2 regions of the Micromonospora sp. NPDC049049 genome follow, and region 1 is predicted to be linked to the other one. Evidence: riboswitches for the same ligand, from Rfam matches in the RefSeq annotation. Region 1 holds a riboswitch; the other holds the start of a gene.
What was found. A riboswitch is a leader RNA that binds a small molecule or an ion and turns the genes downstream of it on or off. The one in region 1 is predicted to bind S-adenosylmethionine.

Region 1 (5,916 bases):
CCGTACTCGGTGGAGCCGGTGAAGTCGACGATCTTGACGGAGCGGTGCAGGGCCAGGTCACTGGCGAGCTTCTCACCGGGCGCTTCGGCCGCCAGCATGATCAGGTTCGGGTCGAACCCGGCCTCGGCGAGCACCTCCCGGGCGTACTTCACGGTGATGGCCAGCGGCAGCACCGCGCGCGGGTGCGGCTTGACGATCACCGGGTTGCCGGTGACCAGCGAGGCGAACAGCCCGGGGTACGAGTTCCAGGTCGGGAAGGTGTTGCAGCCGATCACCAGCGCCACCCCACGCGGCACCACGTGGAACGTCTTGGTCATCCGCAGCGGGTCACCCTTGCCGGCGGCCTTCTCCCAGCCCGCCGTGCCCGGGTGCCGGGTCATCTCGGCGTACGCGTACGCCAGCGCCTCCAGCGCCCGGTCCAGCGCGTGCGCGCCACCGGCCTGGAAGGCCATCACGAACGCCTGCCCGCTGGTGAACTGCACAGCGTTGGCCAGCTCGAAGATGTGCTTGTGCAGCCGGTCGAGGATCTCCAGGCAGACGCCCACCCGGGCCTGCGGGCCGGCGTCACGCCACGTGGGCAGCGCGGCGGAGGCGGCGTCGATCAGCTCACCGGGGCCGGCGTGTGGGTAACGCACCGCCAAATCCACCCCGAACGGGCTCGTCTCGGTGGCGACCCGAACGCCAGCGCCGGGTTGGTCGAGCGGGAAGTCACCACCGAGGTACGCCTCGAAGGCGGCCTTACCGTCCGCGGCGGCGGTCTCGCCGTACACCCGGGGGCTGGGGGATTCGGGATAGGCGGACCAGTAGCCCCGCTCCGTGATCGCGGTCAGCGCACGGTTGAGGGTGTCGGCGTGCCTGTCGTACAGGGGATGCGGGGTCTCCGTCATGCCCGCCATCATGCCTGAGTCCCCACCGCGAGCAGTAGCGCGAATGCCCGGCAGCGGTTCATGCCTGAGTCAGGTCCGCGAGCAGTAGCGCCGATACCCGTCAGAGGGTGAGCTGCCAGTCGGTCCACCGGTCCACCGGGCGGAAGCCGAGCTGTTCGTTGATCGCCACCATGTAGCTGTTGCTGGCCGCGTTGAAAGTGTCGATCACCTGTACCGCCGGCTCGTGGGTGAGCAGGTGGTGCAGGTTCTCGGCCTTGGCGATGAGGCCGAGCCGGTGCCCACGGTGGGCCGGGTCGACGATGGTGATCTGCTGGAACGCGTGCCAGTCGGCGGCGGCGCCCACGTCCAGCAGGGTCCAGGCGACCAGCCGGCCGGACGCCTCGTGTCGCATCCCGAGGTGGTAGCGCCGCCGGCCCCGGGCGTCCAGCGCCCGTTCGTTGCCGCGGATCCGCTCGGCGTCCACCTGCTCCGGTTCCCACTGCACGTCGCCCATGGGCGCGTCCATCAGTAACCGGCCGTCCAGGTAGGCGATGTCGGCGACGTACTTCGGTGGGGTGGAGCCCTGCCAGCAGACCGAGTGATAGCCCTTGGCTCGGGGTTGTGCCTCGGCGAGCGCCGCACGCAGAGCGACCCGGTCGATGTCGCCGACGTCGAGCCGTCGGCGTACCTCGGCGAGAGCGGGCTGGGCTCCGGACGCGGCCGCGAACGCGTCACCGGCCACGCTTCGGGCCGGCCCGCCGGGCAGCGCGGAGACGGTCATCGCCACCACCCGCTTACGGCCGTGCTCGCGGAGCAGGCGCAGCCCGTACTCGTGCAGGGCCCGGCCGACGCCCCGGCGCCGCAGCTGCGGATGCACCAGCAGCTCAGCGGTGGCGTTGTCGGTGTTGTCGAGCTGCGGCAGGTCCAGTTGGAGGTAGCCGGCCGGCACGCCGTCCAGACGGGCCAGCGCCCAGAGCGACCGGGTACCGGGCATCGGCGTGTGGAACAACGCGTCGAAGCGGCGCCGGCAGGAGGGCGGGAAGTCCGGCACATCGGCGTCGTTGGCCGCCGACCCGATCCGGTACGCCTCGTCGACCGACGTCCGGTCGGCGCCGTCGAACGACGCGATGGTGATGCTCATGCCGGTGAGCGTGCACCGTACAAAAGCGATCGGGCCAGCGAATTACTCGCTGGCCCGATCGAACGTTGGTCGGGAGGGACACTCGCACAACGCCTCCGGCGTTGGGTCGCAAGAACTTCAAAAGTCTTCGGCGAAATGCCCTCCCGCACGGAGCATCTTGCGCCGTCCGGTTCCTGCCGTCAAGTCCGTAGGGGCGGGTTTTCCACACTCACAGCGAAAACCCAGTTACCGACTGATCCACCCGGCCCCGGTGCCGGGCGGGCCGTTCAGCCGAGGAGGCCGGCGTCGCGGGCCGCCCGCAGCGAGGGCTTGATGTGGTGGGTCGGCCCGACCTGGCCGGCCACCGCGTCGATGGTCTTCAGACCCTCACCGGTGTTGAACACGACGGTCTCGGCCGTCGGGTCGAGCCGACCGGACTCGACCAGTTTGCGCAGCACCGCCACTGTGACCCCACCGGCGGTTTCCGCGAAGACCCCGGTGGTACGGGCCAGATCGCGGATGCCCGCGCGGATCTCGTCGTCGTCGACGTACTCCATCCAGCCGCCGGTGCGGCGGACCGCCTCCAAGGCGTAGAGCCCGGCCGCCGGGTCGCCGATGTTGAGTGACTTGGCGATGCCGGTGGGCTTGACCGGGACGATCGTGTCGGTCTCGGCGTGCAGTGCGACGGCGATCGGGTTGCAGCCGGCGGACTGCGCACCGAAGACCTTCCAGCCGTCGGCGGGTGCCTCGACCAGGCCGATCTCCACCAGCTCGGAGAACGCCTTGTCAATCTTGGTGAGCAGCTCGCCGCTGGCCATCGGGATGACCACCTGCGCCGGGATCCGCCAGCCGAGCTGCTCGGCCACCTCGTAGCCGAGGGTCTTGGAGCCCTCCGCGTAGTACGGCCGGACGTTCACGTTGACGAACGCGGTGTCCTCGAACTCGTCGGTCTCCACCAGCTCACCGCAGAGCCGGTTGACATCGTCGTACGAGCCGTCGATGGCGACCAGTTCGCCGCCGTAGACGGCGGTGGTGATGACCTTGCCCTGTTCCAGGTCGCTGGGGATGAAGACCACCGAGGGCACCCCGGCGCGGGCCGCGTGGGCGGCCACCGAGTTGGCCAGGTTGCCGGTCGACGCGCAGGCGAACCGGGTGAAGCCGAGGGCCTTGGCGGCGGTGAGCGCCACCGAGACGACCCGGTCCTTGAACGAGTGGGTGGGGTTGGCGCTGTCGTCCTTGACCCAGAGCGGCGCGGTGATGCCCAGCTCGGCGGCGAGGTGCGGGGCCGCCACCAGTGGGGTCAGGCCCGGGTCGAGGGTGACCCGGGTGGCCGGGTCCTGACCGGCGGGGAGCAGGGCGGCGTACCGCCAGATGTTGTTCGGGCCGGCCTCGATCTGCTCGCGGGTGACGGTGGCCAGCGCGGCGGTGTCGTAGTCGACTTCCAGCGGGCCGAAACACTCGTAACAGGCGTGCTGGGCGGCGAGCGGGTAGCGGGCCGAACAGGCACGGCAGACCAGGGCGCGGGCGGGGCTGGCAGCGGTGTCGATGCCGGAGGCGACGAGCGTCGACGTCATGTCGAGAGTCCTCTCATCTTTCCCCGCATCGCACGGTGCGGCGGGGACGGAATTGGCACCTGCCCCGCGGGTCGCTCAGCGGTGAGCGCGCGGGGTGGTTGCCGGGGCGTCGTCGGGCCGTATCCCTCAGCCCCTCTGGATGAGGTATTCAGTTGTGCCGTCGAGTCTAGGACAACGCTGTCGGCCCCTGCTACCACTGATCCCAGGTATTGGGTCAGCGGAAATTCACCGCGACGGGGTCGGTCACCGCGATCGGGTCCGTCACCGCGCTCGGTCGGGGCAGCGCCGTGGCCCGGGGGCGGGCGGCGAGGTTCGCGGCGATCAGGGCGGCGATCGTGATGGCGGCCCCGACCAGTTCGACGGGCTCCGGGCGGTAGCCGCGGGCGATCTGCACCGCGAAGGTGGTCACCGGGACCAGGTTCATGAACAGCGCGGCGTTGGCGGCACCGAGTCGCTGCACGCCGGTGTTCCAGGCCAGGACCGCGATCACGGCACCCACCAGCACGGCGTACGCCAGTTGCGGGGCGACCGCCGCGAGGTCGGCGGCGGCCGGCGCGTGCTGCCAGCCGACGGCGTCGGCGCCGATGCTCAGGACGAGCATGGCGGCCGTGCCGGCGAGCGCGGTCAGTGTGGTGAAGCGCAGCGGCGACCACTCGCCGAACCGGCTGGCGCCGTGGGTGTAGATGCCCCAACCCAGCACCGCGCCGATCATCATGAGCCCACCGAGACCGAACTGTCCGAGCCCGGCCAGGCTCCCGCGCGTGATCACCAGACCGACGCCGAGGAGCGCCGCCAGGGAGAGGGCCAGCAGGAGCGGCTTCGGGCGTACGCCGTCGCGAGCCCAGCGGACCAGCTGGGTGATCACCGGGGTGGTGGCCACGAAAAGGGAGATCTGCTGCGGGGCGGCGTGTTCCAGCGCCAGGTTGGTGAGCAGGTTGAAGCCCGCGAAGCCGACCACTCCGAGCACCACCACCTCCAGCGCCCGGCCACCGTGGCGGAGCGCGCCGGCGCCCTCGCGGAGCAGCAGGATGGCGACCAGGACGACGGCGGCCAGCAGGTAGCGCGCGGTGGTCAGGTTGAGCGGGTCGACCCGGTGAAGCGCGCTGGCCAGGATCGGGAACATCACGCCCCAGCCGAGCACGGCGACCAGTGGGTACGCGGTGGCGCGGGATCGCATCGGCAACTCCAATGTTCGAGTATCGTCGAACCAACGAGACTGACCATAGGGCGTCGTTCGATGGTTGTCGAACAAGGGTTACACTGGTCACATGGAGCCGCACGAACCCGACCTGACCGCCGTACCGGTCACCAACGTGCTGGCCGCACTCGCCGACGACGTGCGGCTGCAGATCGTCCGGGCGCTCGCCGAGGGCGGCGAGTCCGCCTGCGGCAGTTTCGACTTCGGCGTCTCCAAGGCGACCCGCAGCCACCACCTCAAGGTGCTGCGCGAGGCAGGGCTGACCCGGACCCGGGCGGCCGGCACCAGCCGACTGGTCCGGCTCCGCCGCGACGAGCTGGACAAGCTCTACCCCGGCCTGCTGGACGCGGTCCTCACCCAGCGCCCGCCGGCCTGACCCCGCCCCGCCTCCGCTCGCCGGCTGCGGCTGCGGTCCGCGGTCGCGGTCTGCGTGGCCGCACCAGCCGGTTGACGGCGGCACGCGACCTCGGCGGCTGAGGCATGCGGCACGTGACCTCGGCGGTCGGGACATGTCCCCGACGCTCGCTGTGGAGCTGAATCGTCTACGACATCAGCGCAGAGGTGGCGCCGCGACCGGGAGTGTCGGCCGGCCCCGGGCCGGGGCACATCGGCCGACAGTGACCGGGCGCGCCGCCGAAGCCGCTTCGTCGAGGCTTCGGCGACGCGCGGTTCGTTCGGGTCTGATCAGACGGACACCGTGCCGGGCTCGGCCGCCGAAGCCGAGACCGAGGGGCTGTCGGTACGACGCCGGGCGAGCAGCGTGTCGAGTGCCCAGGCACCCGGGCCGAGAGCCGCGACCAGCAGGAACGCCCAGCAGAAGAGCGCCGCCAGCTCACCTCCGTTGTGCAGCGGCAGCAGGGCATCCGGTTGGTGCACAACGAAGTAGGCGTACGCCATCGAGCCGGAGGCGAGCAGCGCGGCGGGTCGGGCGAAGAGCCCGACCAGCACCAGTACGCCGCAGACCAACTGGATCAGGGCGGCCCACCAGCCCGGCCAGGTGCCGAACGGTACCGCCTTGCCAGTCATCGGGTTGCCGCCGAACAACCCGAACACCGAGGACAGGCCGTGCAACGTGAACAGCAGACCGATCACGATGCGGAACAGGGACAGGGTCGGCCCGCCGAGCCGAGAGACGTTCATGGCACCTCCATCGAGGAG
Region 2 (5,916 bases), on a different contig from region 1:
TCGTCGCGCGCTCGGCGAGCCTGGGAAGCCGGTCGATGGCCGGGAGCGGCGCATCGGCAAGCCTGCCCTCCGCAAGCGCTGCCAGTAGCGCGTTCGCGGGTCCTTCGCCGGCATTGCGTCCGGTGTCGGTGACGGCGGCACCCCAGATCTCGTCGCCACGTCGCGACGCCGTCGCCGCCGTCGCGAGGACAATGACGTAGGTGCCGAGTGAGACCTCAGTCGGTTCTGCGAAGATTCGCAACGATGCGAAACGTGCCTGGCGGTGGTCGGGGATGGAGGCAGCGGCCATAGTGAGCGGGCTTGTTGCGGTGAGCAGGGTGCCGCCGTTAGCGCGGGCGTGTTCCTGGTCGAGCACGAGCGTGAGCGGCAGTTCGTTGCGCAACTGCGAAGAGATCGAACGAGTCTCGGCACGGGAGCGCTGTGAGGACTTGGCGAGGTCGTCAACGCGGGCCGCCATGGCGGCGTTGCCACGTAGCTCCAGGGTCAGGCCATCTGAGGAGATCCTCACTCCGGTCGACGCATCGGTGCGTGCCCAGTCGTCGAGCAGCAGCGCGAGCTCGCGCTGCCCGATGTAGCGGCCGGTCCGCACCAGGTCGTCTTCAAGCCCTGCGACATCGACGTCGTTGCTCACCAGCAGGGCGCTAGACGCGTCCGAGACGTCTCGCAAGCCGGCGCGCTGCTCCTCAATCGCGGTCAACGCCTCGTGGACCTTCTGCGCCCGCTGCGCCTCAGTGAGTGCGAAGTCGAATCCCGCCTGTAGCGCCCGCGGCGCCTGAGCGGAGATGATGGGCTCCAAAGCACCGATAGACGATTCAAAAATATCGATGCGATCCAGCAGGCGGGCAAGGATTCTCTCGTCAATGGTCTCCTCGTTGACGAAGTTGACAACGAGGATGGTCTCCTCCTTCTGCCCAATCCGGTCAATGCGGCCGATGCGCTGCTCGATCTCCATGGGGTTCCACGGCAGGTCATAGTTGATCACCGCTGAGCAGAACTCGAAGTCCAGACCTTCGCTCGCTACACGGTTGGCCAGCACAAGGTCATAGGCACCAGCACGAAAGTCGCGCATGATGTGACGCCGGGCTTCGCGGCTGACACCACCGTGCATGACAGCGACCTTGAGCTCAGCGCCGAGACGATCGGCAAGGTAGGCCAGGGTGGGGCGGGAGTGCGTAAATAGCAGAGCCCGGCGCTGTTGCCGGTTCAGCCCTTGCAGCACCTTGCGAAGGGCGTCGAACTTGGTGTCGACGTCGTCGGGGAGACGCTGCGCGGCCGCAATGAGGTCGGCGTGCGGCTCGAGCCGGTAGGCGGCCGCATCCGAGTCGGCGTCGGTGATCTCCCCGAAGTCGCCCGGGTCGAGGACCGCCTGACGCGCCATGGGCAGGCATGCGCTTGCCAGGCGTAGGGGCATCTGCATCGCGAAATAGAGGCTGCTGTCCATCGCCGCTGCGCGGTTCGCGCACCATTGGACGTACTCCGAGTAGAAGGCTGACTCGGCATTGGTCCACTCAACCGGTTGCCGATCTTCGGTGCGCTTGGCCTTCTGATCGTCGACCTCGACCTTTTTCGTGCGCGTGATGACGGTGGAGAGAGTGTTCAGCCCCGCCAGGTAACGTTTGGCGTCGACGATGTCGCGGGGCGTCAGCTCGTCCTTGGTCAGTACGTCCCGCAAGAGCCCGAAGTCGGGTCGTCGCATAAGCGGAGCGCCGAGTGACGTGGTCCTGAGCTCATCGAGTTGGCGCTTTAGCTGCCGACCGCGGGCTCCCTTCTCGCCGAGCCTGGCAGTGACGGCGTTGATGATCCGATTGGGCTCCAGTCGTAGCTGCAGGTCCAGGCTGCTCCCGTAGTCCTCGGGCACGAGAAGTTCAAGGAGGTTGAGCAGGTCCTGCTCGTGGAGGTTGATCGGCGTCGCGGTGAGAAAGACCAGGTTCGCAGCCCAATCCGCGAGCTCCGTGCCGAGCGCGTAGCTCTTGGTGTCCTGGTTGCGCATGGCGTGCGCCTCATCGACGATCACCAGGTCGAACTCGGGCGGCACGGCCTGCAAGTCCTCCAGTCCGCCCCAGGTACGCAGGCGTTCGAGACTGCAGATGTAGGCCTGGCGAGTAGGCAGCCGGTTTTGCTGGTGGCGTTCGAGGAAGGACTTGAGGGCCCCGCTGTCGAGCTCCGTGAGCTCGAACTCGAAGCGGTCCTCCATCTCCTCCTTCCACTTGCCGAGGAGACTCGACGGGCAGACGATCAGGACTCGGTCTGCCTCTCCGCGAGCCTCAAGCTCGGTCCAGATGAGACCTGCCTCGATGGTCTTGCCGAGGCCCACCTCGTCGGCGATGAGCAACCTCGCTTTGCCGGTTTGCAGGAGCTTGAGCACCGGTTTGAACTGGTAGGGCCGGAACGTCGTGCGTGTGGCGCGGAACGAAAAGAGCGTGTTGGCGAACTTGCCCAGCAGCTTCGCGCGCGTGAGCGTGGCACCGAACCTGCTCGCCGGCGTTGGCTCACGGGTCACCCACGTAGGAGGGGTTTCGACCTGCGGACGCGGCCGCAGCCGGGGCTCCACCACGTCCTGCTGCCGACCTTCGACCATCACGGTGTACGTCCAGTGCTCGCGGAGAAACTTGCGGTCGCGCACTACCACGTCCGCGCCCCCGGGATGAGTCAGGGCAGCATCATTTACCGTGAATAGCGGCGCGGGGACCGTCACAGCCTTGTGCCACAACTCCTCCGCCCAGGCCCAGGCGGCGAGCAGAGGATGCTCAGGCTCAAGGCCGTACGGGGACACCACAATCCCGCCGCCTGGCGCGGCACCGGCTGCGACCTGCAGGACGATCGGGCCACCGTCAACCGCTTGGAACCAGTAGATGCCCTCGGGAAGCTCCACTTCCGGCTGCCACAACAACCGGCACTCGCTCACCTGGTCGGCAAGCGACCGAACGGGTGTGTCCAGGACGAGCGCACGTGTAAAGCGACCTCGATCGAGCGCGACATCGATTCGCTCGTGATCCGGGAAATAGCCGAACGTGGCATCATCAGTTGAAGAGGTGGTCATCGCCGAGGCGACCCTTTGCTTGGCCACGTGTCGATTTGAGGCTGGCGACCGGTCGGGACGGCATCCCCGGAGAGCCAAGCCGCCGTCCCGAAATGACCTCTTGTGCTCTGCTCGATCAGGGCGCGAACTTCACAGGCGGTCGGCGTGGCGTGCAGCGCCCAGGTGGGTTCCCGGTCGCGGAGAAACTCAAGTGGCTCTGACACGTTCTTCCCCTCTAGAACTCGGCAGGCAGCCGTAGAGCGACTATGCAAGTGAGCGGCCATCAGCACAAGGTGAGCAACGGTCACCACCAATTGGGTGCCTGGTCGGCCGAACCAAGGCTGCCAAGGTCGTCCGCACCGTCGCCCGAATGGAGGAACCACGAATCGAGGTTGCTGTGCCAGGCGTTAACCGGATCCGGTCTTGTTCACCCGAGGGGCCCACCGTGGAATCGCGTCACAGGAGCGGCGAGATGTTGGTGCCGGGCTCCTAGAGTCGGTGCAGCAGCATAGCCACATCTCCGTGCCAGCCACGAAGTTCAGCGACCGTTGGTGTCAGTCCGTACGTGTGGTGATGCATGGCCTGGCACAAGCCGTGCCATACGGTGCACGCCCTCGAAGGTGCCTCGGCGCCGGCCTAGACGGGCAGGACCGGTAGCTGGTGGCGCATGGGCCGGCCGGCGACGCATGGCGCGATCCGCTTCCAGTAGTCCGCAGCCGCTGTTCTACAGCGAGACGGGTCAGGCAGGCCGATCCGCGCTGCCGGCAACGACGCATGCTCGATGGCGGTCGGATCAGCAGCTCACCTGCAGCGTCGAGATTGTGTTCTGGGTTCACGGCTGGCTCTGCCGGTCTCCGTGATCGGCCGCCCGGCACGGAAGTCTCGGATACGGATCCGCTCGTGGCAGGTGTACTCAAGGGCGTCGCGGATGAGGTTGCAGACCACCGGGCGGCGGACCTAGTCGTCCACACCCCCGTCACGAGCGATGGCCGTACAGATGGCTCGGTCGATCAAGAAGTAAATCGGCGAGGGCGTAGACGAGGTTCAACCGCTGCACGACGACCTGTGCGTCGTCTACGGCCCAGACCATGAGCTGACCCGGGAAATCGCCGACCTGCTTGCCCGGCTCCGACTCGCCGCCGACGGATAGTTCCGCCACCGCCGTCTGCTCAGGTCTCCCCCGCGTGTTACCCGGGGTTGCTCGCGGCCTCGATGATCTCTATGCTTCCTGGGCGTCAAGAGTGGTCAGCGTCAAGCCTCCCGGCTTGCTGACCCGGCAACCGCGCCACCCGCGCACGGTGCCTCCGGGAGAAGACCAGGTCGACCGCAAGCTGCGGTACGGCAAGAGCGGGTGCCTCGTGGCACCGGAGAGCGAGTTCATCGTGCCATTCGAAGAGCTGGACCTGACTGCTTTCGCGGTCTGCCTGACCTGCGGGCACCTCCGCGACGGCGCTCCGCGCGAGCAGCGGTGCCGCTGCCAGCCACGTACCCCGGAGTGGGAGCAGCAGTGGCAGGGCCAGGACCTCGCCGGTGACCTCGACCTGTGTGGGTTGTGCGTCCGGGACACGGTGACCACCCGGACCCGGTGGTCGTGGCTGGCCTGCGGGACCTGCCGACACGTCTCCCAGGTCGTCGGAGAACGGTACGGCCACCGCGCCGCACTGCCGCGGGGCCGACACTCGATCATGAACGGCGACGTGATCCAGCCGCAGACGGCTGCGACCACTGTGGTCGCCGCCTCGCTGGTGGCTTCCGCGCGGCGTGGTAATTCGCTGCGCGAGTGGCAGCAGGTGGAGTTTCGCCCGGCTCGCCCAGCCACTACGCCTGACTGCTTCGAGCGTGCCGCTGGCCGAGTGGCAGCGGCACTCGCCGCCGTCGCTTGGAGCGAGCGTTGACGCCTTCGACCGCTACGGCGTCATGCCCGTACCCAGCGATCTCAGCGGCCTCCGGCAGGCCCAGAACGAATTCCTGTCCACTGCTCGTTGACCGCCAGTCCAGCCGGCTGCTGTTACCGCAAACAGCAGCCGGTTGGTCATCTACCGCTGCTGCGTCCAGATCCGAGACGGCGACGACCCTGACCAACTCGGCCTGCAATCAGGCATCGTGCCAGGAGGCCAATACCTGAGCGCAACCGTGCATGGTCCCCAACCCGCCGCCTACGCCCTGCTCACCCCGACCTTTGAACAGCTGCGGCGCTCCGGAGACCGAGACGACACTCGCCCCAGCATCGAGTACTACCGCGGCCACGACCGGATCGACCTGCTGATGCCCCTGCAAGGCTGAGCCTGAAACCGACCGGCCCCTACAGCCGACCCCATGTCCACTGCCCATCTGATGATCGTCCAACCGGATGTGTCACGGATCAAGTGACAGCGATCCGTGACACATCAAGTGGAGCCCGACACTGGGCTCACACTTTTGTGATCCGACAACTGATGCGTAACACATCTCTGCCAGGTGATGCGCGACAGCGCGATGAATCTACGAGCACATCGGTGGGCGTCGGGATTTGCCGCCGTCGGTCTGGTGCGTGAGCCCAGCAGACGAGCCGACGGATGAATCGCAAACCGTGCGGCTACGCTGCGGGCCATGTTGACGAGAGAGGACCAGGTGTTCGATGCGGTGGTCCGACGCATCGCCGCCGGCGGGTACATCGACGAGGTGCCACCCAGCCGGGTGGCGCCGCTCCGACCCGCGCCCCCTGCCGCAGTCGCGGAGGCCGAACAACTGGCTGGGAGATCACTGCCGTCGCTGCTGCGCCGGCTCTATCTGAAGGTCGGCAACGGCGGCTTCGGCCCCGGATACGCTCTCCTCGGCCTCAGGGACGGACATCAAACTGGCGGCCCGGACGCGCCGACCGGACTCAAGGGCGGCGTCCTCACTGTGTGCGACTGGGG

Region 2: it holds a riboswitch for S-adenosylmethionine, as region 1 does, so the genes downstream of both, AB0B68_RS24140 (hypothetical protein) here and thrC (threonine synthase) in region 1, are expected to answer to the same signal.

What each region holds. Positions count from the first base shown of each region.
Region 1 covers NZ_JBEZEX010000001.1:256,285-262,200, reverse strand. Annotated here, with positions in the region: gene paaN (phenylacetic acid degradation protein PaaN) at 1-887, opposite strand, end outside; gene AB0B68_RS01205 (GNAT family N-acetyltransferase) at 988-2,007, opposite strand; gene thrC (threonine synthase) at 2,274-3,560, opposite strand; SAM riboswitch class I at 3,571-3,706, opposite strand; gene AB0B68_RS01195 (DMT family transporter) at 3,775-4,737, opposite strand; gene AB0B68_RS01190 (metalloregulator ArsR/SmtB family transcription factor) at 4,829-5,134, shown strand; gene AB0B68_RS01185 (DoxX family protein) at 5,443-5,898, opposite strand.
Region 2 covers NZ_JBEZEX010000026.1:60,243-66,158, forward strand. Annotated here, with positions in the region: gene AB0B68_RS24130 (helicase-related protein) at 1-3,067, opposite strand, end outside; gene AB0B68_RS24135 (hypothetical protein) at 3,996-4,178, opposite strand; SAM riboswitch class IV at 4,253-4,373, shown strand; gene AB0B68_RS24140 (hypothetical protein) at 4,402-4,914, shown strand; gene AB0B68_RS24145 (GyrI-like domain-containing protein) at 5,048-5,302, shown strand; gene AB0B68_RS24150 (hypothetical protein) at 5,630-5,916, shown strand, end outside.